Regions from separate parts of the Glutamicibacter sp. NPDC127525 genome, predicted to be linked through region 3. Evidence: riboswitches for the same ligand, from Rfam matches in the RefSeq annotation. Region 3 holds a riboswitch; each other region holds the start of a gene.

Region 1 (7,721 bases), 150 kb from region 3:
GCCCACTCGGAGAACGCCGCACAGGTTGCCGGGTGGCTGCGTGAGCGCAGCGAAGTCGAGCGCGTGCTCTACCCGGGCTTCGAAGACCACCCGGGCCACGAGATTGCCAAGAAGCAGATGTCAGGCTTCGGCGGCATGGTGTCCGTCCAGTTCACCGGCGGAGAATCGGCGGCCCGCAAGATTGCCGAGAGCACCAAGCTATTCACCTTGGCAGAATCCCTGGGCGGCATCGAATCGCTGATGAACTACCCGTCGGAGATGACCCACGCTTCGGTGAAGGGTACCGAGCTGGCGGTTCCGGTGAACCTGTTGCGCCTGTCCGTTGGCATCGAGGACCCTGCGGATTTGATTGAAGACCTGGAGAAGGCCTTCGCCAACCTGTGAGAACCAAGCGCAAAGGACCTGGGTTCCGCTGCCCGCAAAGGGCAACGGAACCCAGGTCCTTGGTGCTTTGAACGAAGTTCCGGGTCGGCTACCGGCGGCGCTTGGCCGGTTTGGGGTCGACGATCTTGAAATACCTGTTGCTCGCTGGCATCCACATCAAGGCCACGCTGAACATGATGATGGCCGCCAGCAGCGAATAGCGGCCGAATCGCAGCAACAGCGGCAGCGCGGTAATCAGGCCCAACCAGGACAGCTGGGCGCGCGCGGCCCGATCTCCGGTGAATAAGCGGTAACCCAGCACACAGCAGGCAAGGCCGGCAGCGGCGAAAAAGATCATCAGCGCAATGGCTCCGAAATCCAGCGCGGAATCCTGGATATGCTCGTAAGCCAGGAAGCCTCCGAAGCCGAGAAAAAGCACTCCGGCTAGGAGCCATAGCATTTGGGCGATGAACAATCCGCCTGGGGTGGGCTCATCTGGACGTCGCGGAAAAAGTGGTTTCTTCACGTTCTCAACCCTACGTGCTTCGGTGCGGTGCCCGATCTCACACGCTCTCGACACTGACAATAGTGGCCTGTTCAAGCTAGCATTAAGTGTTCGCGAACATCAGGGTATCCCTCTCGCATCCAGCCCAATTTTTGAGGCCGGAGCCTTCTCGTGTTGTATTTTCCGCAAAGTGTGTGCGGGTCTTTATGTCATAGGGGAGCGCTTGATGAGCGTGACTTGTATCTGACTGTGCAGCCTATACGTCGTTTCTTTGGGGACGGCCAAGGCCTATCCCCTAACGAATGAGGTAATTCTTCGTGTCTTCTGACATGCCCGTAAACACCGACGACAACCAGACCCCGGAAGAGCCAACCGTGCTCTTCTCCGAACTTGGCCTGGATGCCCGCGTGCTTGCATCGCTTGCCGACCTTGGCTACGAAAAGCCATCGCCAATCCAGGCAGCGACCATTCCACTGCTTCTCGAAGGCCGCGACGTTGTCGGCCTGGCCCAGACCGGTACCGGCAAGACCGCTGCTTTCGCGCTTCCTGCCCTGTCCCGCATGGCAGAGCTGGCTGACACCAATGGTCCAGCCAAGACCCCGCAGATCCTGGTTCTGGCTCCAACCCGCGAGCTGGCCCTCCAGGTCGCCGAAGCCTTCACTTCCTACGCCAAGTACCTGCCGAACTTCACCGTTCTGCCAGTGTACGGCGGCTCGCCATACGGCCCGCAGCTCAACGGCTTGCGCCGTGGCGCCCAGGTAGTCGTTGGTACCCCAGGTCGCGTTATCGACCACATCAACAAGGGTTCCTTGGACCTGTCGAACCTGCAGTACGTTGTCCTTGATGAGGCCGACGAAATGCTGCGCATGGGCTTCGCCGAGGAGGTCGACAAGATCTTGGAAGCTACCCCAGAGGACAAGCAGGTTGCCCTGTTCTCGGCAACCATGCCACGCACCATCCGCCGCATCGCTTCGGAATACCTGCGCAACCCGCAGGAAGTTGCCGTGAAGTCCAAGCAGTCCACCGGCACCAACATCACCCAGCGCTACCTGCAGGTCATGGGCGCCCACAAGCTGGACGCCATGACCCGCATCCTGGAATCCGAGTCGTTCGAAGGCGTTATCACCTTCGTCCGCACCAAGATGGCTACCGAGGACCTGGCCGACAAGCTGAAGGCCCGCGGCTTCACCGCGGCTGCCATCAACGGCGACATCCCTCAGCAGCAGCGTGAGCGCACCGTTGAGAACCTGCGCTCGGGCAAGATCGACATCCTGGTTGCTACCGACGTGGCAGCTCGTGGCTTGGACGTTGAGCGCATTTCGCACGTTATCAACTTCGACATCCCGCATGACACCGAGTCCTACGTGCACCGCATTGGCCGTACCGGCCGTGCCGGCCGCTCGGGCGACGCGATCCTGTTCATGACCCCGCGCGAGAAGTACTTGCTGCGTGCCATCGAGAAGGCTACCCGCCAGCCGGTGACCCAGATGCAGCTGCCTTCGCTGGATTCGGTCAACGACCGTCGTATCCAGAAGTTCACCGATCGCATCGACAAGACCATCAGCGGCCAGGACTTGACCACCTTCCGCGAAATCGTGGAGAAGTTCGCTTCCGAGCACGAAGACCTGGACCAGCTGGAAATCGCAGCTGCACTGGCTCTGATGGCCCAGGGCGGCCGCCCGCTGCTGATGACCGAACCAGTCATGTCCCCTTCGAAGAAGGCGCGCATGGATCGCCCAGAGCGCGGCGAGCGTGGCGACCGCGGTGACCGTGGCGATCGCGGTCCACGTGCCCGCAAGACCGCTGCCGAGGGCAACGCCATGTACCGTCTGGCCGTTGGCCGCCGCAACCGCGTGCAGCCGGGCTCGATCGTTGGCGCACTGGCCAACGAGGGTGGCTTCGATTCTTCGGAAATCGGCGGCATCGAGATCCGTTCGGACCACACCCTGGTCGAGTTGCCAGCAGAGCTGAGCAAGGACCAGTGGCGTGCACTGTCCAAGACCCGCATCGGCGGCGAGGCCATCGAGCTTGAGCTCGACAATGGCCGCAGCCCACGTCGCGACGACGAAGGCGACCGCGGTGGCTTCCGTGGCGGCCGTGGTGGCGGCTTCGGCGGCGGACGCAGCGGCGGCCGTGGCGGTTTCGGTGGCGGACGCAGTGGCGGACGTGGCGGTTTCGGCGGCGGCGGACGCGGCGGCAAGGATCGCTTCAGCGATTCGGGCCGCAGCGGTGGACGTCGCGACTACTAAGCCAGTCGCACGCAGCTGAACAGCATTGAATAACGCCCTTGGGGCAAGCCGAAAGCTTGCCCCAAGGGCGTTTTTCGTGCGCCGCAGGCTATTTACGGAGCAGGAGTTCCCACCGGGATCCCGTCCCCGAGATAGACCGTGCCGCCGCTTTCCAGGAACTGCCTGCTTTTCTGCGCCATCCCGGCCAATGCGGCCTGCGCCTCGGCCGAGCCGTACTCGTCGCGGATATCCTGGGAGATGCGCATGGAGCAGAACTTCGGCCCGCACATGGAGCAGAAGTGGGCGGTCTTGGCCGGCTCGGCCGGCAAGGTCTCATCATGGAATTCCTGTGCGGTGACCGGGTCAAGGGACAACGCGAACTGGTCATTCCAGCGGAATTCGAAGCGCGCCTTGCTCAGCGCATCATCCCGCGCTGTGGCACCCGGGTGGCCCTTGGCCAGATCGGCGGCGTGCGCAGCGATCTTGTAGGTGATCACCCCGGTCTTCACATCATCCCGGTTGGGCAGTCCCAGATGCTCCTTGGGGGTGACGTAGCAGAGCATCGCGGTCCCGTACCGTGCGATCTCCGTGGCGCCAATGGCGCTGGTGATGTGGTCGTAGCCCGGGGCGATGTCGGTGACCAGCGGGCCCAGGGTATAGAACGGCGCCCCGTCGCACAGCTGCTGCTGGCGTTCCACATTCTCGCGCACCAGATGGAACGGGATATGCCCCGGGCCTTCGACCATCACCTGCACATCGTACTTCCAGGCGCGCTTGGTCAGCTCGGCCAGGGTGTCCAGCTCGGCGAACTGGGCGGCGTCGTTCGCATCTGCGATGGAGCCCGGGCGCAGCCCGTCGCCCAGCGAGAAGGCCACGTCGTACTGCGCGAAGATCTCGCACAGCTGATCGAAGTGGGTGTACAGGAAATTCTCCTGGTGGTGCGCCAAGCACCAGCCGGCCATGATGGACCCGCCACGCGAGACCATGCCGGTGACCCGGTTGGCGGTCAGCGGGATGTAGCGCAGCAGCACCCCGGCGTGGATGGTCATGTAGTCCACGCCCTGCTCGCACTGCTCAATGACGGTGTCGCGGAAGATCTCCCAGGTCAGTTCGTTGGCTTCGCCGTTGACCTTCTCCAACGCCTGGTAGATCGGCACGGTGCCGATGGGGACCGGGGAGTTGCGGATGATCCACTCGCGGGTGGTGTGGATGTCATCTCCGGTGGACAGGTCCATTACCGTGTCCGCGCCCCATTTGGCCGCCCACTGGAGCTTGGAGACTTCTTCTGCGATGGAGCTGGTCACCGCCGAGTTGCCGATATTCGCATTGATCTTGACCAGGAACGCCTTGCCGATGATCATCGGCTCGGATTCCGGGTGGTTGATGTTCGCCGGGATGATGGCTCGCCCGGCCGCGAGCTCGCTGCGCACCAGCTCGACATCGCATTCCTCGCGCAGGGCCACATAGCGCATTTCCGGGGTGATGATCCCGGCACGCGCATAGTGCATCTGCGTCACGCGGGCTCCGCCAACGGCCCGCAGTGGCGGGGCTGAGCGTCCGGCCCATTCCGCGCTGGCCGTGCCGCGGCGGACCGCTGAGCGTCCGTCGTCGTGCAGGTTGCGTTCGCGGCCTGCATAGGTTTCCACGTCCCCGCGTTCCAGGATCCACCGCTCGCGGAAGGGTTGCAGGCCTTGGGTGGGCTCGCTTCCCGGTCCGCTGGTGCGATATACCGCCAGCGGCTCGTTGGGCTGTCCATTGGGGGAGTCTGCCAATTGGATCTGCGTGACGGGAACAGAAATTCCCGCAGATTCACGGTAGGCAAGGGTGTGGGCAGGGTGCTGTTCAATTTGTTCCACTGGGGAAACTCACTTCCTTCGCCGGCATTACCCGGACAGGTTCAACGGTCGCGGACGGCGATAGCCCGATCTCAGCCCTTGCCAGGGCACCCGTGTGGTCGCGAACAACTTAGCACGCTTGCGAGGAGAAAACGCAAACCCAGTGGTCAGGGCCTGACATCAAGGAAGTGGGAAGGGCCGGCTGTGGCGGGCCAGGATGCTTTTCATTGGCCGGAGACTCTTGCCGGGGGCACCTGGAATCCGGGGCGCAAGACGCGGCCGATAGCCGGTGCTGCAGCTTGGGGTGCGCCTTGGGCCATGCTCGCAGTGGCTACACGGCATCTGCGGGATAAACGAAAAGAGAGGCAATCTGGAACCAGATTGCCTCTCTTATTTCGAGCCCCCTGCCGGAATCGATCCGGCGACCTCGTTCTTACCAAGAACGCGCTCTACCACTGAGCTAAGGGGGCAACAGGTAAATACTTTACACAGGTTTTTGAGGTTTGCAAAATCCGTCGGGAATTTGTTGCTGAGGTCACAATATTCCTACTCAAGACCGGAATGGGCGGCAAAGAGCTGTTGCCTTCCTGGCGGTTTCCAGCACCCCGGTTCACGGCCCGGGATCCAGCTGCCGGGCACCGGAGCCGTGCCTGGGCGCCTAGGTGGATCGGGTGTTGCCCAAGTGCCGCTCGGTCAGGGGTTCTGGAGTGGGAAAGGGTGTCAGCGTTCCGAAGTTCCAAGCGGGGTAATTCGATGCTTGGCCACCGGGGATGATCCGCGGGATTCTATCCTGCGCGTCATGGCAAATCCGCGATTGACCGCGAGGAGCACTCTCGTGAGCATCGTCACCAGGGCACTTTTTGTCCCACCCTTCGTCCCCGGGGTAGCGAGTAAGAGGATAAATAGTCATTGACTAGTGGTTTTACAGAATTCTCCGGGTCTTTTCCGGGGTGATCCGCCGATTTTTCTTTGCCGGGAAATCCGTGTAGAGTATTTACTCGTTGCCCCCTTAGCTCAGTGGTAGAGCGCGTTCTTGGTAAGAACGAGGTCGCCGGATCGATTCCGGCAGGGGGCTCTGAGTGAGAAGCATTCTTGGCTTCTACTGGATTGCTTCTCACTTGTGGCGGCGTAGCTCAGCTGGTTAGAGCGCACGACTCATAATCGTGAGGTCCCGGGATCGAGTCCCGGCGCCGCTACCAAATCAAAGATCCTCGGCCTCGGCCGAGGATCTTTTTTGGTTTCCGGCCCCGAAGCAGCATTGTCCTTCGAGGGCATGAACGGCTAGTGATCCAAGTCCTTCTCCTGGTTCCCGTCCTTGGCTTGCTGAGCCAGCGACAGCAGCCCCTGGATCGCTGTCGTATCGAAATCCGCCTCTTGGCTCGGTGCCTGATTGGCATCATGGCCGTGGACTTCGGTATGCAAGCGCTGCATCTGCATGTCGAGTTTCGTCGCCATGGCCGCCGCGTCGGCAAGCTCTTGCACTAGATGTTCTGGAACTTCGCCCTCGTACTTGTAGAAGATCTTATGTTCCAGGCTTGCCCAGAAATCCTGGGCAATGGTACGGATCTGCAGCTCCACCACGACATCGACCGGGCCATCGGATAAGTAGACCGGGATCTGCACGATCGCATGGACACTTTTATAGCCGTTGGGCTTCGGGTTCTTGATGTAGTCCTTGATTTGGAGGACCTTCAGGTCATTCTGCGAGGTTAGCGTGTTCAGAACCTTGTAGATGTCCTTGACGAAACTGCAGGTAATGCGCACGCCGGCAATGTCGCTGATGTTCTCGCGAATGGCAGGCAGGGACGGGGAGATGTTCCGGCGGGAGACCTTGCGCATGATGCTCTCCGGAGTTTTCACCCGGGAAGTGACGTGCTCAATTGGATTGTAATTGTGCAAATACAAGAACTCTTCACGCAAGATCGAGACCTTGGTCAGCACCTCGTCCACCGCAAACTGGTACTCCATCATGAAACGCTGGAAATCATGGCGGAAAGCCTGCGTCAATCGCTGCAGCTCGGCCGGCGAAGGGGCGGTCTCGGCAGCTGCGATGGCCACTGCACGAGTCTTGTCATCAAATGGGACAGAAATCCTGGATCACCTCAGCAGATTATGGCCCGGCCCGCGGTACGGTTCCGGTGCAGTTCCAGCCTAAGGGCTTCTCCTAGGAATTAGGCCAGAACGAATCGGGAATTCGTCCAGCAAACTTTCGGGCTGCAGGCGCCGGCCAACCTGCCTTGCAGGAGCTAGCCATGTCCGGTGAACTATCGTTGAAGAGGTAACTTCGAGGAAGGCATCGATGGAATTCGCCAGCGACCACCGGCAGCTCTGCCACGGCATCAGCTTCTCAGAGCATGAACGCGCCCCCATGCTCCGGCTTAGGCAAGCGGAAAAATGGAGCACCGAATATCTGGAAGCCAACCGTTCCCTAAGCTTGCGCATCGGCGAACTGAAATTCTGCCTGGGCTACATCACGATGAACAGCGATGGCTCTCGCAACACCTTGCCTTGCCCGAAGAACAAAGCGCTGCGTACCGGAACCCAGTGCGAACGCTGCCGCCGGCTGGATCATTCGAAGTTCATGCATCATTTCCACAAGACCGGCGAAGCCCCGGAAGGCATGCGCAAGTACCTGGAGCAGCCGCACTTCTTGTATGTCGCAAGCTTCGCCCATGGGGCGACCAAAGTCGGTACCACCTCAACCCAGAGCAAATGGACTCGCTTGGCGCAGCAGGGAGCGGTCATTGCCCGCTATATTGCCCGCGCCGCTGATGGAGCCGCTATTCGAGT
Region 2 (7,721 bases), on a different contig from region 3:
AACCAGTATTCACCCTCGCCAAAGGCCTTGGCGGACAGCGCATTCAATCCGGTGAGCAGCACCAGGAAGATGGCCGCCCAGATCCATCCCGGGGCATCAGGGAACCAGTAGGACATGATGATGCCAGCTGCCACCAGCTCGGCAGCCACGGTAATGGCCCAGTTGAACCAGTAGTTCCAGCCGATCGCGAAGCCGAAGTGGCGATTCACGAAGACCGTTGCGTAGGTCTGGAAGGAACCGGCGACCGGAAGCCGGGCGCTCATTTCTCCCAACGACTGCATCAGGAGCAGCACCATCATGCCGATCAGCGCGTAGGCCACCAGCGAGCCACCGGGGCCAGCTTGGGCAATGGTGCCGCCGGACGCGACGAATAGTCCGGTACCAATCGAGCCGCCAATGGCAATCATCTGCATATGGCGAGCTTTGAGGCCACGCTTCAGACCGTCCTGGGACGGTGCGGGCTCAGTCATGCGTTACATCTCCTGATGCTTGAAAATTTCCAACCTATCAATCCAAGCACCCTGACAAGCCATAAAGCTATGAACCGCGCTACAGTAAGCGATCAATAATCTTTCGCTTGGCCCATGAATATGGAGGATATATCGCGCTCAGGGTATCAACGACGGTTGTTTTGTTGAATTCCGAGCGCATCTGCGAAAGCCGTTCGAACCCGTGCTTGCCGTGGTAGGCCCCCATTCCGCTCGGTCCCACGCCGCCGAAAGGCAGGGTTGGAACGATCATCTGGGCCAACGGAGCATTATGCACAATGGAGCCGGCTCGCACCCGGTCAGAGAAAATCGACTGCAGGCGCGGGCTTTCGCTCATCAGGTAAGCGGCCAGCGGCGACGGCCGCCGGGCAATGAATTCGAGTGCTTCCTCGAAGGTTTCCACCTCGATCACCGGCAGGATCGGACCGAAAATCTCTTCGGTCATCAAACTTCCCTCGAGGTCCACATTGCGCATGATGCTCGGCGCTATGCGCAGGGTATCCTCGTCGTACTCGCCGCCGAAAACCACCTCGCCTTGCTCGAACATCGACAGCAGCCGCTCAAAGTGCTTGCGGCTGACGATGCGGCCAAAGTCCGGATGGGTGAGCGGTTCCTTGCCGTAGAAGCTGGAGATGGCCTGGCCCAGGCGCCTGATGAGCTCAGACGAGTCGCCCACGCTCAATACGTAATCCGGCGCCACGCAGGTCTGGCCGGCATTCATGAACTTGGCGTAAGCCAAGCGCTTCGCGGAAGCCAACGAATCGTTCTCCACCACGGCCGGCGATTTTCCGCCCAATTCCAAGGTGGTAGGCGTCAGATGCTTCGCGGCCGCGGCAGCCACGATCTTGGCCACGCGTTCGCCGCCGGTGTAGAAAATGTGGTCCCAGCGGGCGGCAAGCAACTCCGTGGAGGTATCCACGCCGCCTTCAACTACCGCGTAAACCCGTTCGTCGAGGTAGACCGGGAGGAACTTGGCCAAGGCGCCTGAGGTCGCAGGAGCCAGCTCGGATGGCTTGATGACCGCAGCGTTGCCGGCAGCAATGGCCGCGACCAGCGGTGCGAGCACCAGCTGAACCGGATAGTTCCAGGCTCCGATAATCAGCACGACCCCCAGCGGGCGCGGCTCGACCTTGGCCATGGCTGGCTGCAAGGCCAGCGGAACCTTGACACTGGTGGAATCCATCCACTCAACGAGGTGGCGCTGGGCGAAATCTATTTCCGCGCGCACCACGTCGATTTCGGAGAATTTGGCTTCGGTGGCACTCTTGCCCAAGTCCTCGGCCAAGGCCTGGACGAAGTCTTCCAGATGCTCTTCCAGCATCTTCTCCAGTGCCTTGAGCTGCTGCAGGCGGAAGCGTCGCGGATGCGTGATCCGCGTGTCCGCAGAACGCCGCAAATGACTCAGAACTGTTGCTATGCGCGATGGATGCTCGTCCACCGGAGGTGCGGAATCACCGACCGGTTCGGGCAACGGAGTGGAAGTAAACAGACCCATGATTTGAGCGTACGTCACTGGGACTATTTTTCATCGTTTAATTCGCCAGAGGATTCAATATGTATCAAATAGTTGATACATTGATGTCCATGAACCAGTTCTCGGCGAGCGCCATATCCATCGCTTTCGTTGCCGCAATCATCTGCGTTTGGTTGCGTTCGGTGGCGCACAGGCGTGGAACACCAGCTATCGACCGGGCCCGATCCCACTCGTTCTGGTGCGCATTGATCGCATTCTTTGCTTCAACCTCATGGGATTTGTCCGAGACCTGGCGCGTTTCAATGACCGAAACCAATTCAGGTTCGGCTATCGCTGAAGCACTCACTCCGGGGATCTGGGTTCTTCTGGTATACCTCATCGGCTTGTTCACTTGGCCCAAGGAACTCCAGCCCGTGCGCACCGCTTCATTAGAGGCCCGCAGCCTGACAACTCCATTTCCCAAGGCCCTAGGGGCTTTCGTTGGGCTTTTGCTGCTGATCGCAGTCGGCTCCCTGTGGCCGGTCTCCAAAGTCGAAGGGCTCGTTGGCGTTCCGGCCTCGGAATTCACGACCTTTGATTTTGACGGCATCTATTCATACACGTCGGAGGGTCCGTATGATGGGCGGTTGCCGGGCACACAGATGCTCCCGGTATTCATCGTGGCCCTGGCAGGGATCATCGTGGCCGCGGCTGTGATTACCGTAGTTATCCTGAAAAGACCTGCCTTGGCCGGCATCTCGGTCGAAGACAACCAAGCGTTGCGCACGGTCTGGCTCAACCGCTTGATGCGCAATATCGGCATCGTCTTGCTGGCTTTCACCGTGTCGGTGGTCAATTACTCGCAGGCTAATTCGCCGGATGGACAGTACGAGTTCGTTAGCTATGGCGCCCTTGCGGTCGCCCTCACGTTGCTCTTCTGGGGACCGCGCTCTACATTCTCAGCTCAATCCACCACCAGGGAACGGACCGCCTTCTCGCGTTTGCGTGATCAACTATTCACCTTGCAATACGTAACTGCAGCACTCACCTTGCTCAGCGTTGCAATCGGCTGGTCATTCTTGCCACTGGATGACGAGCTCCAGATGCCTACCAATGAGCGAACTACGTGGATCTTAATGATCTTTGCCGGTGCGGCTTTGAGCTATGCCGTTCTCAATGCGCTTTATCTCAGCTACGTCAGCACGGTGGCCCGGCAGGCGTCTGCAGCACCCAAGTACCACGCGCCCCTGCCCTTGTGGTCCTACATCGCCGCTGGCTTGCTGTTTGCCACCAGCACCTATTTTCTGCTCGATCCGCCGCTGGACTATTTGTGGGGCTTCGTGCCTCCAGGCAAGACAATGGTTGCAGGCTTGATCCTGCTGTTGCTGGCAACCCATCTTGGATTCGTCTGGTTCTCCCGCCGGGCAATTATTCCCTGGGCTGTCTCGTCGGCCGAAGAAATCTGGTACCGCAAGGTCCTGGAACTGCGTTCAATGCGTGTTAACACCAGTGCAGTGGTAGCCATGCTGCTCATTGGCTACGGATTCCCGGCCGGGCTGGGACTCTTTGCATTGCTCATCTTCGTTGTCCCAGCAGTCATTTTCCTAGAGCGCCCCGGTAGCGCCTTCGTGCGGGAACATCAGCCGGCAGCTACTTCATGAGCACGCAGATCAGTGTTGACCTCCAAGCAGCTACCCCGCCCTATGAGCAGATCCGCTCGCAGATTGCTTCACTGATCTCCTTGGGAGATCTGCCCTCGGGGAGCAAGCTGCCTACTGTGCGTGCGCTGGCCACGGACCTCGGCGTCGCTGTCGGTACAGTGGCGCGCGCCTACAAGGAGCTGGAAGCCGAAGAGCTGATCACCTCCCGGCGCCGTGCCGGCACAGTAGTCAACGAGCGGCCGCAGCCGGTGGACACCAGGGAAGATCTGCTGGCCGCCGTGGATCGCCTCTGGGCGCTGGCGGCCGCGCAGAAGGTGGATGCGGCCACGCTCAAGGCCTTGGTGGCGCGGCGCGAGCGTAAGTAACTTGTCCTCGGAACCGGTTGTGCGTACGCTCTATGGCAGTGACACGGGGTGTCGGATCAACCGACTGAGATAAGACCCGTAGAACCTGATCTAGTTCACGCTAGCGGAGGGATGTCGCATGGCTTTGCATGCAGTTGCCCAAAAATACCGGCAACAATCACCTTTGGTTTTTTGCCTGACCAATACCGTCGTATCCAATTTCACCGCCAATGCCCTGCTGGCATCCGGGGCTTCTCCGGCCATGACGGATCTGCCCGGAGAGGCCGGTCCATTCGCGCAGGCAGCTTCAGCCGTATTGGTGAATTTGGGAACTCCAAGCACTGAACAGCTGACCGCCATGGAAGAAGCTGTGCAGTCGGCGAGCGCTGCAGGCACCCCGTGGGTCCTGGATCCAGTGGCAGTGGGAGCGCTTCCGGTGCGCACGGAGTTTGCCCGGCGCATTGTCCGGCAACGCCCGACCCTGATTCGCGGCAACGCCTCGGAAATCCTGGCTCTGGCCGGCCGGCAATCTGCTTCGCGCGGTGTCGATGCCTTGGATGAGGTTTCTGCCGCCTTGGCGGCGGGACGCGAACTGGCCACGGAGCACGACTGCGTGGTGGCCATTTCCGGCCAGGCTGACGCCATCATCGACGCCACGCGTACCGTCTTGGTGCATACCAACGGAATTGGCTTGACCCGGATGACAGGTGGCGGCTGCGCCTTGGGCGCGGTCTGCGCCGGGATGGTTGCGGTCCACGATGACCCGTTCGAGGCCACCATCGCAGCCCACGGTTTCTATGGCCTGGCCGCGGAAAAGGCCCTGGCTGGCAGCTCCGGTCCGGGCAGCTTCGCAGTTGCCTTCCTTGATGCGCTGTCGGCTGCCGATCCCGGGGAACTGAAAACTTTGAAGTACGAGGAATTGAACCATGCATAATTACGGCGCTTATCTAGTAGCCAACACTGCCAGCTGCACCCCACGCAGCACCCTGGAAGTTATCGAGGGAGCCGTCGCCGGAGGGATCGGGTGGATCCAGCTGCGCGCCAAGGATGAAAGCGCCCGGGAATTCTTCGAGCTGGCCTGCGCGGCTGCCAAGCTCACCGACGGCAAAGCCCAGTTGCTGATCAATGACCGCATTGACGTCTACCTCGCGGCACGGGCTGCTGGCGCAGCAGTGAACGGCATCCATATCGGGCAAAAAGATGTGCCGGTACAGCTGGCTCGCCAGATCATCGGCGAGGGCATCATCGGCTTGAGTGCTTCCAGCGATGAGCAGCTGGCCCAGGCGAACAAGGACGCCTCGGTGATCGACTACCTCGGTGTAGGAGCCATCCGCGCCACTCCGACGAAAAAAGACCATCCTGCTCCCCTGGGGCTGGACGGCTTTGCGCGAGCCGCTGCCTTGGCCAAGCTGCCCTGCGTAGCGATCGGCGCAATTACCCAAGACGATGCCGCCGCGATCCGCGCCGGCGGCGGCGCAGGCCTGGCCGTGGTCCGCGCCATCTGCAACGCCGAAGATCCGCAACTTGCCAGCGCGCAGCTGGTCGCAGCCTGGGAGGCCTCGAAATGAACATCCTATCCATCGCAGGCTCCGATCCTTCCGGCGGCGCCGGAATCCAAGCGGATCTGAAGGCCATTGCCGCCAACGGCGGCTACGGAATGTGCGTGATCACCGCTTTGACTGCGCAAAACACCCATGGGGTGTCCGGAGTTCAGGCGATCAGCGGCGATTTCGTCCTCGCGCAGCTCGAAGCCGTGAGTACAGATATCCGCATCGATGCGATCAAGATCGGGATGCTGGCCAACGCCGAGGTGATCCGCGCAGTCACCGGCTGGCTGGAAACTGTTGACGCCCCCGTCGTGCTGGACCCGGTCATGGTGGCGACCAGCGGGGATCGCCTGCTCGACGACGAATCGGCCCTTGATTCGCTGCTGGATCGCGCCACGGTGATTACCCCGAACCTGCTGGAGCTGGCCAGCTTGCTGCGCGAGCCTGTGGCCCCTTCCTGGGACGAAGCCCTGCGCCAGGCCCAGCGGCTGGCTGCCAAGCACGACACGCTGGTGCTGGCCAAGGGCGGGCACCTGGCCGGGGCGGATTGCCCCGATGCCCTGGTGTCGGCGGGCGGGGTGCAGCTGGAGCTGCACGGACCGCGCCATGCCACCAGGAACACCCACGGCACCGGCTGCACCCTTTCCAGCACTCTGGCTACCCGCTTCGCTGCCACTGGAGACTGGATCGCCGCGTTGGAGCAGTCCAAGTCCTACCTCTCCAAGGCCATCGCAGCGGCCGACCAATTGCAGGTGGGCAGCGGCCACGGCCCGGTCAACCACTTCATCGACTTCTTCGGCACGGCAGATCCCATGGGCGACTGGTGGCAGAAGATCCAGCCGATCCGCGAGGAAATCGACCAGCTGGATTTCATCACCCGGCTATCCGAGGGCACCTTGGACCGGGATGACTTCCACTACTACATCGCCCAGGATGCGCTGTATCTGCTGCGTTACGCCAAGGTGCTTTCGCTAGCCAGCTCGATGGCGCCGGATCTCGGTGCCCAGCGTTTCTGGTCGCGTGGCGCCAACGGCATCCTCGATGGCGAGCTGCAGCTGCACGGCAGCTACCTGGATGAGTTCGCTGATACGCCCAGCGCCACCACGCTGAACTACACCAACCACCTGGCCGCCAGCCAGGAGAGCTACGGGGAGCTGATTGCCGCGATCCTGCCTTGCTACTGGCTGTACCAGGACATCGGCAAGCGGCTGGCGGCAGCCAACCATGCCGAGCATCCTTATCGGCAATGGCTGGAAACCTATGCATCCGAGGAATTCGATTCCGCCACCGAGCAGGCCATCGAAATGGTCCGCCAGGCGTTCGAGCAGGCAGATCCGCAGCTGCGGGCCCGCATGGAGGCCGCTTTCATCCGCTCCGCGGAACATGAGCGCTCTTTCTTCGCGCAGGCGCACGAGAACCGAGTAGACTTCTCTACGGCCTAAAACCCGCAGGGCCCGGGAAGAGGAATCATGAGTTGGAGCATTCACGGCAACGGCAGGACCATCACCCCAGGTGAGGTAGTTGCCCCGGATGAGCGGCTGCATTGGCCGCAGACCGTTTCCATCGGAGCCCAGCACATCCTGGCGATGTTCGGCGCCAGCATCCTGGTGCCAACCATCACCGGCTTCCCGGTCACCACGACCTTGCTGTTCACCGGCCTGGCCACCGTCATCTTCTTGCTGATGACCAGGAACAAGGTGCCCAGCTACCTCGGCTCGTCCTTTGCGATGATTGCCCCGGTCCTCTCGACCACCCAGTCGCACAACATGTCCGGCGCGCTGGGCGGCATCGTGATGACCGGGGCCTTGCTGTTCGTTGTCGGGCTGATCGTGCAGAAGACCGGCACCGGCTGGATCCACGCCCTGATGCCGCCGGTGGTCATGGGCACCATCGTGGCGCTCATCGGCCTGAATTTGGCCAGCGCAACGCTGGTTCCCATGACCGAGTTCCCGCTGACCACTTTCCTCACGGTGATCTTTACCGTGGTCGCGACCGTTGCGTTCAAGGGCCTGCTGGGCCGGCTGTCGATCCTCATGGGACTTCTTTGCGGCTACCTTGTTGCACTGGCCCAGGGGCAGGTGAGCTTCAAGGCGGTTGCTGCCGCAGAGTGGATCGGACTGCCAGAATTCCACACCCCGACCTTCCACTTCGACACTGCGCTGATGTTCCTGCCTGCGGTGTTCGTGCTGATCGCCGAGAACATCGGCCATGTGCGCACCGTGGGCGTG
Region 3 (7,721 bases):
GCGACCATCTACTACGTGGGCCACCACATCATCGTGCAGACTTCGCTGTTCATGGTGGCGGGACTGATCGAACGCCGTGCCGGTAGCTCGAATGTCACCCGGCTCGGCTCGCTGGCCAAGCTCTCCCCGGCATTGGCCCTGCTCTTCTTCATCCCGGCCATCAATCTGGGCGGCATCCCGCCGTTCTCCGGATTCCTGGGCAAATTCGGGCTATTGCATGCGGCCGCGCAGGATGCCGATCCGCTGACCTGGGTCGTGATCGGCGCCGGATTGCTGACCAGCCTGCTGACCTTGATGGCGATCATCCGCGTGTGGGCCCGTGTGTTCTGGCGCCGTGCCGCTGATGCCGAGGTGCCCAACCAGGACCTGGTGGCCGAAGCGACGCAGGTCGCCGACGAGACGTTGGCCGGCGGCGCGCAGAACCCCCGCTTGGGGTTGAAACTGGCCAAGCAGCTGGAAGCCGACTCCTTGCCGTGGGGCATGCGCTACGCCACCGGTTCGCTGGTGCTTGCGGGCATCGCCCTGACCGTCTTTGCCGGGCCGATCTTCGAATTCTGCCAGCGGGTGGCTGCGGAACTGATCGCCCGCGAACCGTATATCAGCTCGATCTTGCCATTCTGATTGGAGGGATGATGCCGAACAAGAACTTTGAACCGCGTGACCAGCGCATTGACGATGCGCTGGATACCTCCGGTGTGCGCCACCGCGCGACACTCAAGCAGGAATGGCCGCTGCTTCTGCTGCTGCTCTTTGTCTGGGGTGCTCTCTGGCAGGACTTCTCCCTGGGGAACATGGTCTTCGGCGTGATCATCGCGCTGCTGATCGTGAACCTGTTCCCGCTGCCGCCGGTGGTCCTTTCGGGCCGGATCAATGCCTGGTACTGCCTGAAGCTGTTCATCTGGTTCCTCGGACAGGTCTTCGCCGCCAGCGTCCATGTGGCCTGGCTGGCGCTGGTCCGCGGGAAGCGCACCCGCAGCGCGGTCATTGCGGTCCCGCTGCGCACCGACTCGGACCTGATCGTGATGACCGTGGGACACGTGCTCACGCTGATCCCGGGCTCCTTCGTGATCGACGTGGACCGCAGCTCGTCGACGCTGTACCTGCACTACATCGACATCGAGTCGCCTGCGGACGTGGAGAAGGCGCGTGCCGGCATCCGGGACATCGAACGCCGGCTGATCATGGCTATTGGCAGCCGAGACGAGTACGAAGCGATCAAGAGCGAATGCGGACCGAACTTTGATGCGAGGAAGGGGTAACATGCTGGATATCGTCATTTGGATCTGCGGCATCATGCTCGGGCTCGGTGCTGTCGCCTGCCTGGTCCGTGTTGCCAAGGGGCCGTCAATCCTTGACCGGGTGCTGGCCCTGGACGTGATGCTGCTGATCATCTCCGCCGCGCTGTGCCTGGAAATGGTGCTGCACAAGCACACCGACTACTTGCTGTTCGTCGTGGCCGCCTGCATGCTCGGGTTCATCGGTTCGGTGACCGTCTCGCGCTTCGTTTCGGATCAGAGGAACGCCTAATGGAAATCTTCCTCGATGTCCTCGTTGCCGTCCTGCTGATCCTTGGCTGCCTGATGTCATTGATCGCAGGTATCGGCTTGCTGACCTTCCCGGACATGCTCACCCGCATGCATGCAGCGACCAAACCGCAGGTACTCGGCTTCCTGCTGATTTTCGCTGGACTGGCCATTTACCTGCGCAGCTGGGCTGTGGTCCCGGTACTCGTGCTGGCCTGGGGAATGCAGCTATTGACCGCACCGGTTTCGGCCCACATGATTGGCCGTTCCGGCTACCGGACCAAGCACGCTGCCAAGGAAACCCTGTTCTCCGATGAGCTGAGCCACGTGGTCAACAAGGTCAACGGAACACCGCCGACCGGAACCACCCCGGTTTCCAAGACCGGATCGCCAGACGAACAAGATTGAGAAAAAGCGGGAGCCGCCCCTCTGGGCGGCTCCCGCTTTTGGCTCAACGCCGAAGCTTACTTGGTGAACTTGGCAACAACCTTGTTGGCGCTGCGGTCAGCCACCGTCTGCAGGATTGCTGCGACCAGGGCCGAAACGACTGCGAAGCCTAAGGCACGGCGGAAAGAAGCTTCCGCTGCTTCCTCAGTGCCCTTGCGTGGTGCTTTGCTGCCGGTTGCCTTCAACCAAAGGAAATCAACCAGCTTGCCGCCGAGCATGCCAGCGCCAACGGTGATACCGGTAGTGGCAAGTTTCTGCACTTTATCCATTTTTTCCTCGCGATCAAGCTCTTGACATATCGTTCCTCTGCCCAGCATACCTGCGGTATGGTGGGGGAGCAGTAATTATTCCGACAGGGGAGCGTCAGACTTTTAAAAAGTCGCAAGACGCTGAGAGTGCGATAGATCGCAGACCCTCGAACCTGCCCCGGCTAGTACCGGCGAAGGAAGTCGAGCATCTCGGATGCGGATAGGCGCGGCAGTATGCCCTCATTCCGTCCATCTCCCCTCCTTTCCACAGGAGGACCAGCAATGAACGAAACAGTTTCGAAGCAGCGGACCGGCTGGCGTGTAGTTGATATCGTCGTCGCCTCGGTGATCGCCGTCGCTTCAGGGGTCATTTTCTGGGCGTGGAGTGCCGGCTATGGCCTGTTCTCGCTCGCCTTTGCAGCTTTCCCGCCAGCCACCGCGTTGCTCACCGGCATGTGGCTCTTCCCGGCGGTGCTCGGCGCACTGATCATCCGCAAGCCAGGCGCCGCAATCTACTGCGAGCTGCTGGCCGCTGTAGTTGAAGCGCTGCTCGGCTCGCACTACGGCTTGACCGTACTGATCTCCGGCCTGGTCCAGGGCCTGGGTGCAGAGCTGGTCTTCGCAGCATTCCGCTACCGCAAGTGGAACCTGGGCGTGGCGCTGCTGGCAGGCTTGTTCGCCGGCTTGTTCGCCGGCATTTCCGAGGCCTACATCCTGGCCTACTATGTTGAGTACACCGCCGGAATGAAGATCTTCCACGTGATCGCCACCGGCATTTCCGGCGTAGTCGTCGCAGGGCTTCTGTCCTGGTTGGCCACGCGCGGACTGGCGAAGACCGGCGCTCTGAGCGCCCTGCCGAGCCGGCGTGCGCACCTGGAAAGCGCAAAATGAGTTCCTTTGCCAATTCCGGCGCAGCCTCGCTGACCCAGCGCGGTGCCGCCATCACCGCAACGGGGTTCGGCTGGCAGCACTCCGAGAGGCAGAATCCTGCCATCTCGGGACTGGACCTTGTGATCCACGCCGGTGAGAAGGTGCTGCTGGTCGGTCCATCGGGCGCCGGCAAGTCAACCTTGCTGCACGCGATGGCCGGGTTGCTGGAAGCGGATGAGGACGATCAGGTCGCTGGCCGGCTGCTCATAGATGGCAGCGATGCCTTCATCCGGAGCCACCCGGTGGGCTTGATGCAGCAAGACCCGGAAACCCAGGTAGTGCAAAGCAGGGTCGCCGATGATGTGGCCTTTGGCGCGGAGAACCTCGGAATGGATCCCGAACTGATCCGCCAGCGGATCCCCGAAGTGCTGGACGCTGTGGGTCTGGGTGCGCTGTCCTTCGAGCACCGCACCCAGCAACTTTCCGGCGGACAGAAACAGCGGTTGGCCTTGGCCGGCATTCTGGCCATGGAACCCAGCGTCATGCTGCTCGATGAACCGACTGCCAATGTGGACCCGCAGAGCATTGAGCTCTTGCGCGATGCGGTGCTGAACGCCGCCCGGCTTTCCGGTGCCACGCTGGTCGTCGTGGAACACCGGATTGAAGCCTGGGCGCAGCATGTGGACCGGGTTATCGTGCTGCAGCCCGGTGGGGGAGTCGCGCACGATCTGGACCCGCAGCAGCTGTACACCGATGAAACGGTGCGCGAGGAGCTGGCTGCTGCCGGGCTGTGGATTCCAGGCTACTTCCCGCAGGTGGCTCGGGCAACGAACGGTGCCGGTGCCATTCTGCTGGAAGCGCAGCAGCTGGTATCCGCCCGCACCGCCACGGCACCGCGCACCCAAGCGGTGGACGTGAATGTGCAAGCGGGCACCGCGACGGTGATTCGCGGTGAGAATGGCGCTGGAAAGTCGACGCTGGCCTTGACCTTGGGCGGATTGCTCGTCCCGGCCGACGGCGGGTTGGCGGCCACCGCGCAACTGGCCGACGGTCTGGGCAACTCCCCGTTTGCCTGGAAGGCCGGTGCATTGATTGGGCGGATCGGTTCGGTGTTCCAGGAACCCGAACACCAATTCGTGACCCAGAGCGTTCGGGAAGAGCTGGCTTTCGCTCCCAGCCGCGCGCAGGCCAGCAGCGCCGATGCGCCGAAATACGAGCCGGCCCAGGTCCAAGCGCGCGTGGACGCGTTGCTGGAACGCTTGGGCCTGGCGCATTTGGCAGACGCGAACCCGTTCACTCTCTCCGGGGGCGAGAAGCGGCGCTTGTCCGTGGCCACTGTTCTGGCCGCATCCCCCCAGGTGCTGATCCTCGACGAACCGACCTTCGGGCAGGATGCGAATACGTGGAGGGAACTGGCCGGGCTGCTGGTTGAGGAATTGCAGCAGGGCACCGCGATCATTGCTGTGACCCACGACGATCACTTTGCCTCGGTGCTCAAAGCAAGGGACCTGGTGCTCACTGCCGGCACCCCGGAAGCTGGTACCCCGCGACAGGGGCCGGTGCTTGATGCGCCGGTAGGGCATAGCTGGTTGGCGAAGATCAATCCGCTGGCCAAGCTCGGTGCGGTGGCTGCGGCAACACTGCCGTTGATCACCACCTTGGATTGGGTTTCGGCGCTGGTCGTGATCGTGGCGACCGTGGTGTTCTTCCCCCTGGCAGGGCTGAGTCCGCTGAAATTCCTCAAGCGCGCGTGGCCACTGCTGATTGCCGGAATCCTTGCGGCGTGGGGCATCGCCTTGGTGGGCCAGGATAGCGGCATGGTCTACGCCCAATTCGGCGCCTTCAGCATCACCGAGGGATCGGTGGCCGGGGGCATTGCCACCGGACTGCGCGCTTTCGCGCTGGCCATCCCGTGCATCTTGCTGCTGGCCACCACGAATCCAAGCGATTTGGGCGGGGCGCTGTCTCAGCAGCTGAAGGTACCCCACCGGTTTGTGCTCGGGGCCTTGGCCGGCATGCGATTGCTCGGGTTGATGGTGGAAGAATTCACCACGCTCACGCTGGCCCGGCGCGCTCGCGGTGTCGGGAACTTCGGCACCGTGGGCCAACGCATCAAGGCAACCCTCGGCCAGGTGCTGGCCTTGCTGGTGCAAGCGATTCGCCGCGCCGGACGGTTGGCCACCACGATGGAGGCCAAGGGGTTTGGCACGGCCAAGCGCACATGGATTCGCACGGCCACCTTCACCTGGCGTGATGGCATGGTGCTGGCCACGGGGATCCTGTTTGGCACGGCCGCAATGGCTGCGGCCGTGCTGGCAGGGACCTACAACTTGGTGTGGTCCTAGCGGATTGCTTCGCTCAGGGCGCTGAGCTCTTCATGGAGCTCAGCGTCCAGGCGCAACGGCTTGGCATCGATGGTGCGCACCGGGGTCAGCAGGCGGATGGAGGAAACCAGCCACACGCCATCGGCCTGGTACAGGTCTTCCGGGCGCAACGGGCCGTAGCCCAGCTCCCAGCCATCCTGGGCCGCGGCGTCGAAAATGGCGCTTTGCGTGGTGCCTGGCAGGATGCCGGTTTCAAGCATCGGGGTCAGCAGCCGCTTGGTCTCGCCATCGCGCTGGGCTACCAGCACGGTCGAGGTCGGAGCTTCCAGGATGATCCCGTCGGCGGAGGTGAAAATGACATCATGGGCGCCGTGCTTGTGCGCGTAGCGCAGGGCGGCCATGTTGATCGAATAGGAAAGGGTCTTGGCGCCCATCATGAGCCATGGCGCACGTTCGGCCAGCTTCGAGTCGTAGCCGCGATCCAGCATCAGGACATCCACACCGGTTTCACGCTGTTCCCTGCCCAAAGCCGGGGCAGGGGTCACGGTGACCCAGCAAATGGCAGGATCATTGTCGTGCTCGCCGCGCGCGGCGACCAGCTTGACCACCGCTTCTTCAGCGCCGCCGGTGGCATCGAAATCGGCCACAGCGGTATCTACCGCGGCAAACCAGCTGCGCGCATCGGGAATGGCCAAGTCGGCAACTTCAGCCGAGGTCGCCAAGCGTGCCAGGTGCGCTTCGAATTTGCGTACGGCCTGGTTGGTGTAGAGCATCGATTCAAAGATGCCATCACCTCGCGTCACTCCCTGTGCTGTGACCAGAAGTTGCGGTGCAGTGATGTCTGCAAGACGACCAGCCGGATAGGCCGGATCCAAGAATACAAGTGAGCTCATAAAGACAGATTATCGAACCCCAGCGTCTTCTGCGCGATTTCTGCAGGCGGAGATTCAGACAAGTCCGGCAATGTTCGATAAGCTAAGCGAAGGATTTTGGCCTGTACATCGCAGATCAGAGGCCGATAATGCCGAATTCGCGGGGTGTAGCCAAGGGGGTGCCCGAGTGTGGCCAAGTAATGAAGTCTTCTTGCAGATTGGCGGCGTTCTCTGGAGCGTGCTGGTCGCAATAGAGCTAGCGGTTCGCTACTTCATGATCGGCATCGTTCCGGGCAACCGGCGCCCCACCACCGCCATGGCATGGCTATTGGCTATCTTCTTCCTGCCCGTTGTGGGACTTGTCGCATACTGGCTTTTCGCCAATCCGCACCTGTCGCGCCGCCGCTTGGAAAAGCAACGGCGTGCGCACGATGAAATCATGAAGGCCACGAGCCACATGCAGCTGCCCGAAGAATTCCATTCCCAGGAGGAATGGGTCGAATCGGCAGTCATGCTCAACCGCAATCTTGGTGCCATGCCGCTGGAAGGCGGCAACCAGGTAGAGGTCATTTCCGATTACCGGGCTTCGCTCGATGCCATGCGCAAGGAAATCGATAACGCCACCCGCTATGTGCACATCCAGTTCTACATCATGGGCGATGACCCGGATTATGTTGGACCGGTACTCGATGCGCTGGAAGCGGCCGCGGAGCGCGGCGTGCACGTCCGGTTGCTCTTCGACCACCTGGGAACCTTGCGCGTCAAGGGCTACAAGGATTTCAAGAAGCGGCTGAAGAAATCCGGTATCAACTGGCGCCCGATGCTGCCCATCGACCTGATCGGCCGTCGTTGGCGCCGCCCGGATCTGCGCAACCACCGCAAGATCCTCGTTGTTGATGGCGAGGTGGCCTTCACCGGAAGCCAGAACCTGATTGAACCCGGCTACAAGCGCGAGTCCTCGCATAAGGTGGGCCGCGAATGGGTTGAAATGATGCTCCGGGTCGAAGGTCCGCTGGTGCGCAGCCTCGACGTCACTTTCGCTACCGACTGGTGGCAGGAGGACGACGACCAGGAAGTGCTGATGGACATGGCCGAGGCCCGCCACCCGCTGGCCTATGAGGAACGTCCCGGTTCCACCCTGGCGCAGCTGCTGCCCAGCGGCCCCGGATACGGTACCGAGAACAACCTCAGGCTGTTCAATACGCTGATCTATTCTGCCTCCGAACGCCTGGAAATCACCAGCCCCTACTTCGTTCCAGACGATTCGCTGCTCTATGCCATCACCACTGCCGCCCAGCGCGGAGTAGAAGTGGAATTGTATGTTTGCGAAGAGGGCGACCAGTTCCTGGTGCACCACGCGCAGCAGTCCTACTACCAGCAGCTGCTGGAAGCCGGCGTGCGCATTCACCGCTACCCGGCACCGATGGTGCTGCATAC
Region 4 (7,721 bases), 330 kb from region 3:
CGACATTTGGCGCAGTTCGGTGGAACGCCGGGGAGACTTCCTCTCGGCTGCTGATATTGATGCGGTGGCCGTCGCCCTGGAAGCTGTCTATAGCCAATCGGTCTCAGTCAGGATTGCCCAGCATGGTCGACGCATTGTTGGCTTTGCGGCATGGAGCAGTACACGCATCGAACTGCTCTGGGTGAGGCACACTGATCGCCAGAAGGGTGTGGGCCGCATCCTGCTGGATGAAATCATCGCCAGCATTCCCGGGATCAGCGTTCATCTCGATTGCCAGCGCCAGCCTGCCATTGCGTTCTTTGGCGACTGCGGATTCGTGCCTGTGCCCGGGGAATCTGCATCGTCGCCGCAACGAGTCGTATTGCGCCACGTGTAGTCTTCAGCCTGGATCGTGGCACGATAGTTTCATGAGTGAAAATAGCCGTGAGATCCGTGAAGTCAGCATCGAACGCGTCGAGGCACGCAAGTACAGGGCCACTAGCCTCGAATCGGGAGCCAGCCTAGAATTCGGCCAGGGCGAAGGATTGCTAACCCCGGTGGAGTTGCTGCTTGCTGCCATCGCAGGATGTTCCGCAATTGATGTTGATGTGGCGACCACCAGGAGAAGCGAGCCTGAGAAATTCGAAGTCAAAGCGGGCGGCTACAAGGTCTCTGAGAACTCGGCGAGCCGGATGGAGGACATCCATCTTGGTTTCGATTTGAAGTTCCCCGATACCGAGGAAGGCCGCAAGGCAGCCAGCATGGTGGAGCGCATCGTCAAGCTTTCGCATGACAAATACTGCACCGTCTCCCGCACCGTTGAACTGGGCGCTTCCGTGCGGAGCGAAGTCATCAACTAGGTAGCGGGACTTCCGGCAATTCCCGGATGAATAAAGGTCAATGGCTGAATCCGCAATAGCTTCCATGGCAATTCACGGGTTTGGACGCAACCGCGAACTTTCTAACATTGCGTGGATCAGTTGTCGGCAAGGTCTTATTGTTCGGAATTCGTTGAATACATCGGGATATAGTCAGCTTTTCGCAATTCGAGCTGTGAAAGTCCAATGATTCAAGCTGGGAGCATGGGTCTTTGCCCTAGTCAGCGGAGAACCTTCATCGTAGGGTCGGACTGTCCCTACGTTGAAGGAGCAGCAATGCAGTCTGAGAACGTTTTAGGCAATATCGACTGGGCGTCGATGCTACAAAAGGTTGGCATCGCGCTAATCATCCTCATCATTACGTGGCTAGTTGCACGCATAATTCGTTGGGCTGCCGCCAAACTGGTGAACAGGGTGAAGTTCCTGCAAAAGCAGGGCAATGACGGAGAACAAATAGGCCAATCCCTGGGCAAGGTCGCGGGGTTGATTGTCTGGCTCTTCGGCCTCGTGGCAATCCTGCAGGTCTTCGCTCTATCCGAAGTGCTATCGCCGGTGCAGGGCATGCTCGGCGGCGTCATGGCCTTCATCCCCAACCTCATCGGTGCGGGCTTCATCTTCTTCATTGGCTACGTCATCGCGAATATCGTTCGCCAGCTGCTGAGGACCGGTTTGGGAACTGTCGATTTTAGCGGACTGGTCCGCAAGGTCACCCCAGGCAACGAACCAGTAGATGAAGTTCAGTCTCGCGAATCCCAAGCGAAGATCGTTGACATCATTGCCAACATCGTCTTCGCCTTGATCCTGCTAGTCGTCGCAATATCAGCCCTGCAGGTTCTGGGCATCGCGGCAATTTCGGTACCTGCCCAGCAGATGCTGCAGCTGGTCTTCACCGCAATCCCGCAGGTCATCATGGCCTTGGCGCTCTTGGCCGTGGGTATCCTGATTGCCAAGTTCGTCGGGCAGCTACTTGAATCCACCCTCCACGGCGTGGGTACCGACACTGTTGTTGCCCAGTGGGGCGTAGTTCCCGAGGGCAAGAGCGCTTCGGGAATCATCGCTGGCATCGTCAAGATTGCTATCGTGCTGTTCTTCGGTGTGATGGCGGCCCAGATGCTGAACTTCCCAGCGATCACCAATATCCTCAATGAGATCCTGGCCTTGGGCGGCAAGATCCTCTTCGGCGCAGCAATTATCGCCGCAGGTTTCGTCATCGCCAATGTGATTGGCCGCTTCTTGGGTGACACTACTGCTTCGAAGATCATCCGCTACACGGCAATTGCGCTGTTCGTGGCGATGGGCCTGAAGTACATGGGTATCGCCGATTCGATCATCAACATGGCCTTCGGCGCAATCGTCATTGGCGCAGCATTGGCAGCGGCTCTGGCCTTTGGCCTCGGCGGTCGTGATGCTGCGGCCCGCACGCTGAAAAAGATGGAGGCCCAACAGGCCACCAATGGCCCGGACTCGACGCCACCGGCATCGAACCCAGGCATCTAACCACGCATCACAAAACCTGAGGGACAGATAAGAAGTCGCGGAATCCAAAACCGGATTCCGCGACTTTTTTGATGCCCGCCAAGCTACTGCTGCGTGCCCCACGGCAAGGGCATGACCGCAGAGCCGCCATCGGTACGCAACCGCGCGTAGGTGTGCACATCGATGCGTTCTCCGGCAACCAGGAATTTGCCCCGCTCGACACCTTCGTGCAGGAAGCCGTTGCTTTCTGCCACATGCTTCGACCCGGGATTATTTGCCCGCAAGCCCAGCTCCAAGCGGTACAGTCCCAGCTCGTCGAACAGGTAATCCACCAAGGTTGCCACGGCGCGGGTGGCCAGCGACCGGCCCCGGTAATTCTGGTTCATCCAATACCAAATCCACGCGTTCCGATTGGCCGGGTCGACCGTACCGCACACCAGTCCCACCAGCCGATCCCGATATGCGACGGCCATCGCCTGCTGGCGTTCCCCGGCCTCCAGCAGTGCGCGCACATACGACTCAGCCTTTTGCGGGGAATCGGCGTCGCCTTGGCGCAACATGTCGGGGTTCGAGGAGAATGCCTCGAAGACCGCTTCGGCATCCGAAAGGCGCAGCCGGCGCACCGTGAATTCACCGTCGGCATGCACGGTTTCCTTCGGTCCTGCAGATGGCTGCGGATGAGCGGCGGCCGTGCCCTGGTGGAAGAGCAGCTGCCAGCGGCCCTGCTCATGGATCCACAGTGAACTGCGTTCGCTGGGGGAACCGGCGAGCAGCTTCCAGCGCAGCAGCACCAGCTGGTCTGAAAGCTGGAGAGCCACCGGGCTTTCGACTTTCAACGCCCCGGCATCCCGTGCCGGCTCCCGGGCCAGCTGGGCAATGATGGCCTCGCGATCATAGACTCGCCCGCTGGCTCCCACCTCGGCGAACCGAGGATGCAAGCGCCGCTGCAATTGCTCCTGGCTATGGCGTTGGCTGGATTCCAAGAGTTCTTGCTCCAACGAGATGATGGTGCTGGATAGCGCAGAACCTTGGGGAAGCACGATAGGGAAGTCATGGAATGCCATGTCAGCAAGTACATCACAGAAGATGACGGAACTGCGTTCAATGAAGTTCGACTTTATGAGCTGCATCATGCTTATAATCGCTGTAATCCGCGGGAGCCTGAATCGACCAGGCTGAGAGGGCACCGAGCCGACCGCTACACCTGATGCGGGTCATGCCGCCGTAGGAAGGAAGCGTGCCCTTGTGCATGTCAACATTGTTGGCGCCGGGATAATCGGCCTGGCCGTCGCGTTCGAGCTGGAATCACGCGCACACACCGTCACCCTCATCGATCCGGCACCCGGCCAAGGTGCAAGCTACGCGGCAGCAGGAATGCTGGCCCCGGCAGCTGAAACGGTCTGGGGCAATGGCCCGTTGCACCAGCTGCTTGCCGCCTCGAATGCCGCCTATCCGCAGTTCATCGAGCGCATCGCATCGGCCACCGGGCAACGCCCGGACTACTTGCAGAACTCCACGCTCGTTGTCGCCGCAGAGCCTGCGGACCGCGAAGCCCTGCACGAGCTGGCCGAACTGCAGATATCCCTCGGCCTGTCAGCGCAAAAGCTGCTGCCCAGCCAAGCCAGCAAGCTCGAACCAGCCTTGGCCGCCAATATTGCTGGCGCGGTCCTGTGCCAAGATGACCACCAGGTCGACCCTCGATCCATCGTCAAGATCCTGTTGGAGCATCTGCGTCCGCACCTGGTCGAGGAACGGGCGCAGGCACTGGTGACCGACGGGAAGCGGACCACCGCTGTGCGGACCGCATCGGGCCGAATCCTCGAAGCGGAGCAGACCATCGTGGCCACCGGTCTTGGCACCCTCGATGGCTTGAACGAACTTCCGCTGCGCCCGGTCTACGGGGACATCCTCCGGATCCAGGGACCAGCAGGCCCGCCGCTCATCACCCGCACCATCCGCGGCATCGTGCACCGGAAACAGGTGTATCTGGTGCCGAGAAGGGACGGTAGCCTCGTCCTTGGCGCCAGCGTCCGTGAAGACCGGCAACAAGCGGTGAACATTGGCGCGATGCACCTGCTGTTGGACAACGCGAGAAAGCTTGTCCCCGGCATCAGCGACTGCACGCTGAACGAAGCAACGGCCCGGGCACGTCCCGCCACGCCAGATGACCGGCCGCTGCTGGGACGCCTTGATCCAGGGCTGCTGCTCTGCACCGGGTACTCCCGGCACGGCGTGCTGCTGGCTCCGCTGGGCGCAACGCTCACTGCGGATCTCGCCCACGGCCACCAATCCCACCCCTTGCACCAGGCTGTGGATCCCCACCGCTTTGCCAACGCAACCTAGACCGCTCACCGAACGGAGCAGCAACCATGACAAGCATCGGCATCAATTTCAATTCACGGCAACTGAACCTGGACGAAGGAACCACCCTTCGCGAATTCATCAGCACGCAAATCGGCAAGGAACTGGACGCCAACTCGGTGGCCGCTGACGGCAGCAAGCTCGGAGTTGCCGCCGCCGTCAATGGCGCTGTCGTTCCACGCAGCGCCTGGAATAGCTACCTGCTGGCCGAAGGGCACAGCATTGAACTCGTTACCGCGGCCCAGGGAGGCTAGGCATGGAAACGCGCAACATCACCGAGCTGGACATCCACAGCGACCCATTCCAGATCGCCGGACGCTCCTTGTCCTCGCGCCTGATCCTCGGCACCGGGGGAGCGAGTTCGCTGACCACCCTGGAAAGCGCCCTGCAGGCCTCCGGAACGGAGCTGACCACCGTGGCCATCCGCCACTTTTCGGCGGCCGGCGCAGGCAACGTGTATGAACTGCTGCAGCGCAACAACGTGATTGCGCTGCCCAACACCGCTGGATGCTTCACCGCCCGCGATGCGATCCTCACCGCGCACCTGGCCCGTGAAGCTCTGGAAACCAATTGGATCAAGCTCGAAGTCATTGCCGATGAGCACACGCTGCTGCCGGACCCGCTGGAACTGCATGCGGCCACCGAGCAACTAGTGGCCGACGAGTTCCAGGTTTTCGCCTACACCAATGATGATCCGGCACTTGCCCAGCGCCTGCAGGACGCCGGGGTTGCGGCAATCATGCCGGCCGGAGCACCGATCGGCTCGGGCCTGGGGATCCTGAATCCGCACAATATTTCCACCATCGTCTCGCGCGCGCAGGTACCGGTGATCCTTGACGCCGGGGTGGGCACCGCCTCGGATGCGGCCCTGGCCATGGAGCTCGGTTGCGACGCGGTGCTGCTGGCCAGCGCGGTGACCCGGGCGCACAACGCGCCGCTCATGGCCAGGGCCATGAAGGATGCTGTGCGTGCCGGGCGCGCCGCGCGGCTCGCTGGCCGGATCCCGCGCCGCGATACCGCACTGGCCTCATCGCCGGCCGAAGGCATGATGCAAACCCTGGTCGGTGACTTCTCGTGAGCCGGGAAGCCCTGGTCGCACCCGGCGCGGAGCTGGAACCGGAAGAGCTGGCGCGCTACTCCCGGCACTTGTCCCTGCCCGGGGTGGGAGAAGAAGGGCAACGCCGCATCGCCAACGCCAAGGTGCTGGTTATCGGAGCCGGGGGCCTGGGCAGTCCCATTGCCAGCTACCTGGTCGCTGCGGGAATCGGCACCCTCGGGGTCATCGACGATGACACCGTCGAGCTGTCCAATCTGCAACGACAAACCATGCACCGGCAACAGGATGCAGGGCGCTTGAAAGTGGATTCGGTGCGGCGGATGGCCCACGAGCAGAACCGGAACGTCCAGATCATCACCGTGGATGAAAAGCTGGATGAATCCAACGCCGTGGCACTTTTCAGTGAATATGACTTGGTCATCGACGGCAGCGACAACTTTGCCACGCGGTACCTGTCCAATGATGCCGCGGAAATCACCGGCACCCCGCTGGTGTGGGGAACCCTCTTCCAGTTCTCCGGGCAGGTGTCCGTCTTCGATCCGCGCACCGGCCCGATGCTGCGTGATCTTTTTCCGGAAATCCCCGACGCGGACTCCGTGCCCAGCTGCGCCGAAGGAGGAGTCTTCGGCGCACTGTGCGGCGTTATCGGTTCGGTGATGTGCGCCGAAGCCCTGAAGCTCATTACCGGAATCGGGACCACCCTGAGCGGCAAGCTCTGGCTCTATGATGCGCTGGAAGCCACTGTGCGGACCCTCGAATTCGCCAGGGATCCGCAACGTGAGCCGGTGACCGGGCTGGGGGAGTACCAGCCGGTTTCCTGCGCTGCCGAAGGGCATGTCCCGGAGCTCACGGTTCAGCAGCTAGCGGAGCTGGAAACGGAAGAACCGGTATTGCTGGTGGATGTGCGCGAATCCTGGGAACGCGACATCATAGCGATCCCGCACAGCCAGCACCTTCCGCTCGCGCAGCTCAAAGAACGGGGACTGGGAAAGCTCGCGCACAGCGCTTCGGCGGTCGTATTCGTGTGCAAAACCGGTGCCCGTTCGCAGCAGGCAGCGCGGATCACCATGTCCGGTCGGGATGCAGGCATTGCCGTCTACAGCCTCAGCGGCGGAACCGTGGAATGGGCCAGGCAAGTGCGGGGCCAGCAGGTGGCCTACTAGGGCTCAGGCGCATCTTTGGCGCGCAATTCACCGGTGGGAAGTGGAGGCGCTCTGGCATACTGGCGCTATGACGTTGGGAAAGACGCTGGAGATCCGTGAATTGGAAAGCCAGGACGAACAGCAGGCAATCGACGCCCACCACTTGATGCTTCGCGAAGACTTCGAGTTCTTGCCGACTTGGTCTGCAGCCGAGGACTGGGAGGACTATATCTACCGGATGAAGGCAGGGCGCCGAGGCGAGCACATTCCAGAAGGCTGGGTTCGCTCGGCGCTGTTCGCCGCCTTTGACGAGGGGGACCTGGTGGGCCGGGTTTCCGTCAGATATGAAATCAACGAGAGCCTTTTTCAGGTCGGCGGACATATCGGCTATGGTGTAGTTCCCGAGTATCGTCGCCGTGGTGTGGCACAGGAACTGTGCAAATTCGGGTTGCAGGAACTTCGCGAATCAGGAATTGAACATGCGCTGGTTACCTGTGATTCCGATAACATCGGTTCAAAATCCACCATAGAAAAATGCGGCGGCTTGCTTGACGCTGAACTCCCGGAAATTGAAGTCAACTTTGGGCCTAGCAAGCTGCGTTTTTGGATGCCAACGCGGTTAATCCGCTGAATTCTTTGCGACAGATACATGAAATTCCTGTATGTTCTGACACAGATCAACAGACTATGAGTCTCGAGCGCGTAAACTGGATTGTTGGGTCGACTTTGGCCCCGACTCCACAGACCCAAATTTTCGAGCGGAAGTGAGCCTTCACGCATGTCAGCAAACACCATTACTCGCGATGAACTTCGCAATGTAGCCATCGT

What was found. A riboswitch is a leader RNA that binds a small molecule or an ion and turns the genes downstream of it on or off. The one in region 3 is predicted to bind thiamine pyrophosphate.
Region 1: it holds a riboswitch for thiamine pyrophosphate, as region 3 does, so the genes downstream of both, thiC (phosphomethylpyrimidine synthase ThiC) here and ACFVHU_RS05680 (ECF transporter S component) in region 3, are expected to answer to the same signal.
Region 2: it holds a riboswitch for thiamine pyrophosphate, as region 3 does, so the genes downstream of both, thiM (hydroxyethylthiazole kinase) here and ACFVHU_RS05680 (ECF transporter S component) in region 3, are expected to answer to the same signal.
Region 4: it holds a riboswitch for thiamine pyrophosphate, as region 3 does, so the genes downstream of both, thiO (glycine oxidase ThiO) here and ACFVHU_RS05680 (ECF transporter S component) in region 3, are expected to answer to the same signal.

Annotation. Positions count from the first base shown of each region.
Region 1 covers NZ_JBHXVN010000001.1:1,055,566-1,063,286, reverse strand. The annotation lists gene ACFVHU_RS04995 (cystathionine gamma-synthase) at 1-384, shown strand, start outside; gene ACFVHU_RS04990 (hypothetical protein) at 473-889, opposite strand; gene ACFVHU_RS04985 (DEAD/DEAH box helicase) at 1,198-3,117, shown strand; gene thiC (phosphomethylpyrimidine synthase ThiC) at 3,210-4,952, opposite strand; TPP riboswitch at 4,949-5,056, opposite strand; tRNA gene ACFVHU_RS04975 (tRNA-Thr) at 5,330-5,401, opposite strand; tRNA gene ACFVHU_RS04970 (tRNA-Thr) at 5,935-6,006, shown strand; tRNA gene ACFVHU_RS04965 (tRNA-Met) at 6,054-6,130, shown strand; gene ACFVHU_RS04960 (GTP pyrophosphokinase family protein) at 6,213-6,989, opposite strand; gene ACFVHU_RS04955 (DUF2797 domain-containing protein) at 7,231-7,721, shown strand, end outside.
Region 2 covers NZ_JBHXVN010000005.1:30,586-38,306, forward strand. The annotation lists gene ACFVHU_RS12520 (amino acid permease) at 1-470, opposite strand, end outside; gene ACFVHU_RS12525 (aldehyde dehydrogenase family protein) at 550-1,983, opposite strand; gene ACFVHU_RS12530 (hypothetical protein) at 2,073-3,602, shown strand; gene ACFVHU_RS12535 (GntR family transcriptional regulator) at 3,599-3,967, shown strand; TPP riboswitch at 4,002-4,096, shown strand; gene thiM (hydroxyethylthiazole kinase) at 4,086-4,880, shown strand; gene thiE (thiamine phosphate synthase) at 4,873-5,514, shown strand; gene thiD (bifunctional hydroxymethylpyrimidine kinase/phosphomethylpyrimidine kinase) at 5,511-6,935, shown strand; gene ACFVHU_RS12555 (uracil-xanthine permease family protein) at 6,963-7,721, shown strand, end outside.
Region 3 covers NZ_JBHXVN010000001.1:1,203,659-1,211,379, reverse strand. The annotation lists gene ACFVHU_RS05705 (Na+/H+ antiporter subunit D) at 1-621, shown strand, start outside; gene ACFVHU_RS05700 (Na+/H+ antiporter subunit E) at 630-1,259, shown strand; gene ACFVHU_RS05695 (monovalent cation/H+ antiporter complex subunit F) at 1,261-1,527, shown strand; gene mnhG (monovalent cation/H(+) antiporter subunit G) at 1,527-1,931, shown strand; gene ACFVHU_RS05685 (DUF4235 domain-containing protein) at 1,988-2,239, opposite strand; TPP riboswitch at 2,315-2,435, shown strand; gene ACFVHU_RS05680 (ECF transporter S component) at 2,501-3,109, shown strand; gene ACFVHU_RS05675 (ATP-binding cassette domain-containing protein) at 3,106-5,433, shown strand; gene ACFVHU_RS05670 (aminodeoxychorismate lyase) at 5,430-6,305, opposite strand; gene cls (cardiolipin synthase) at 6,472-7,721, shown strand, end outside.
Region 4 covers NZ_JBHXVN010000001.1:871,386-879,106, reverse strand. The annotation lists gene ACFVHU_RS04040 (GNAT family N-acetyltransferase) at 1-376, shown strand, start outside; gene ACFVHU_RS04035 (OsmC family protein) at 408-839, shown strand; gene ACFVHU_RS04030 (mechanosensitive ion channel) at 1,134-2,354, shown strand; gene ACFVHU_RS04025 (GNAT family N-acetyltransferase) at 2,438-3,466, opposite strand; TPP riboswitch at 3,477-3,581, shown strand; gene thiO (glycine oxidase ThiO) at 3,579-4,676, shown strand; gene thiS (sulfur carrier protein ThiS) at 4,703-4,948, shown strand; gene ACFVHU_RS04010 (thiazole synthase) at 4,951-5,772, shown strand; gene moeB (molybdopterin-synthase adenylyltransferase MoeB) at 5,769-6,914, shown strand; gene ACFVHU_RS04000 (GNAT family N-acetyltransferase) at 6,982-7,524, shown strand; gene typA (translational GTPase TypA) at 7,672-7,721, shown strand, end outside.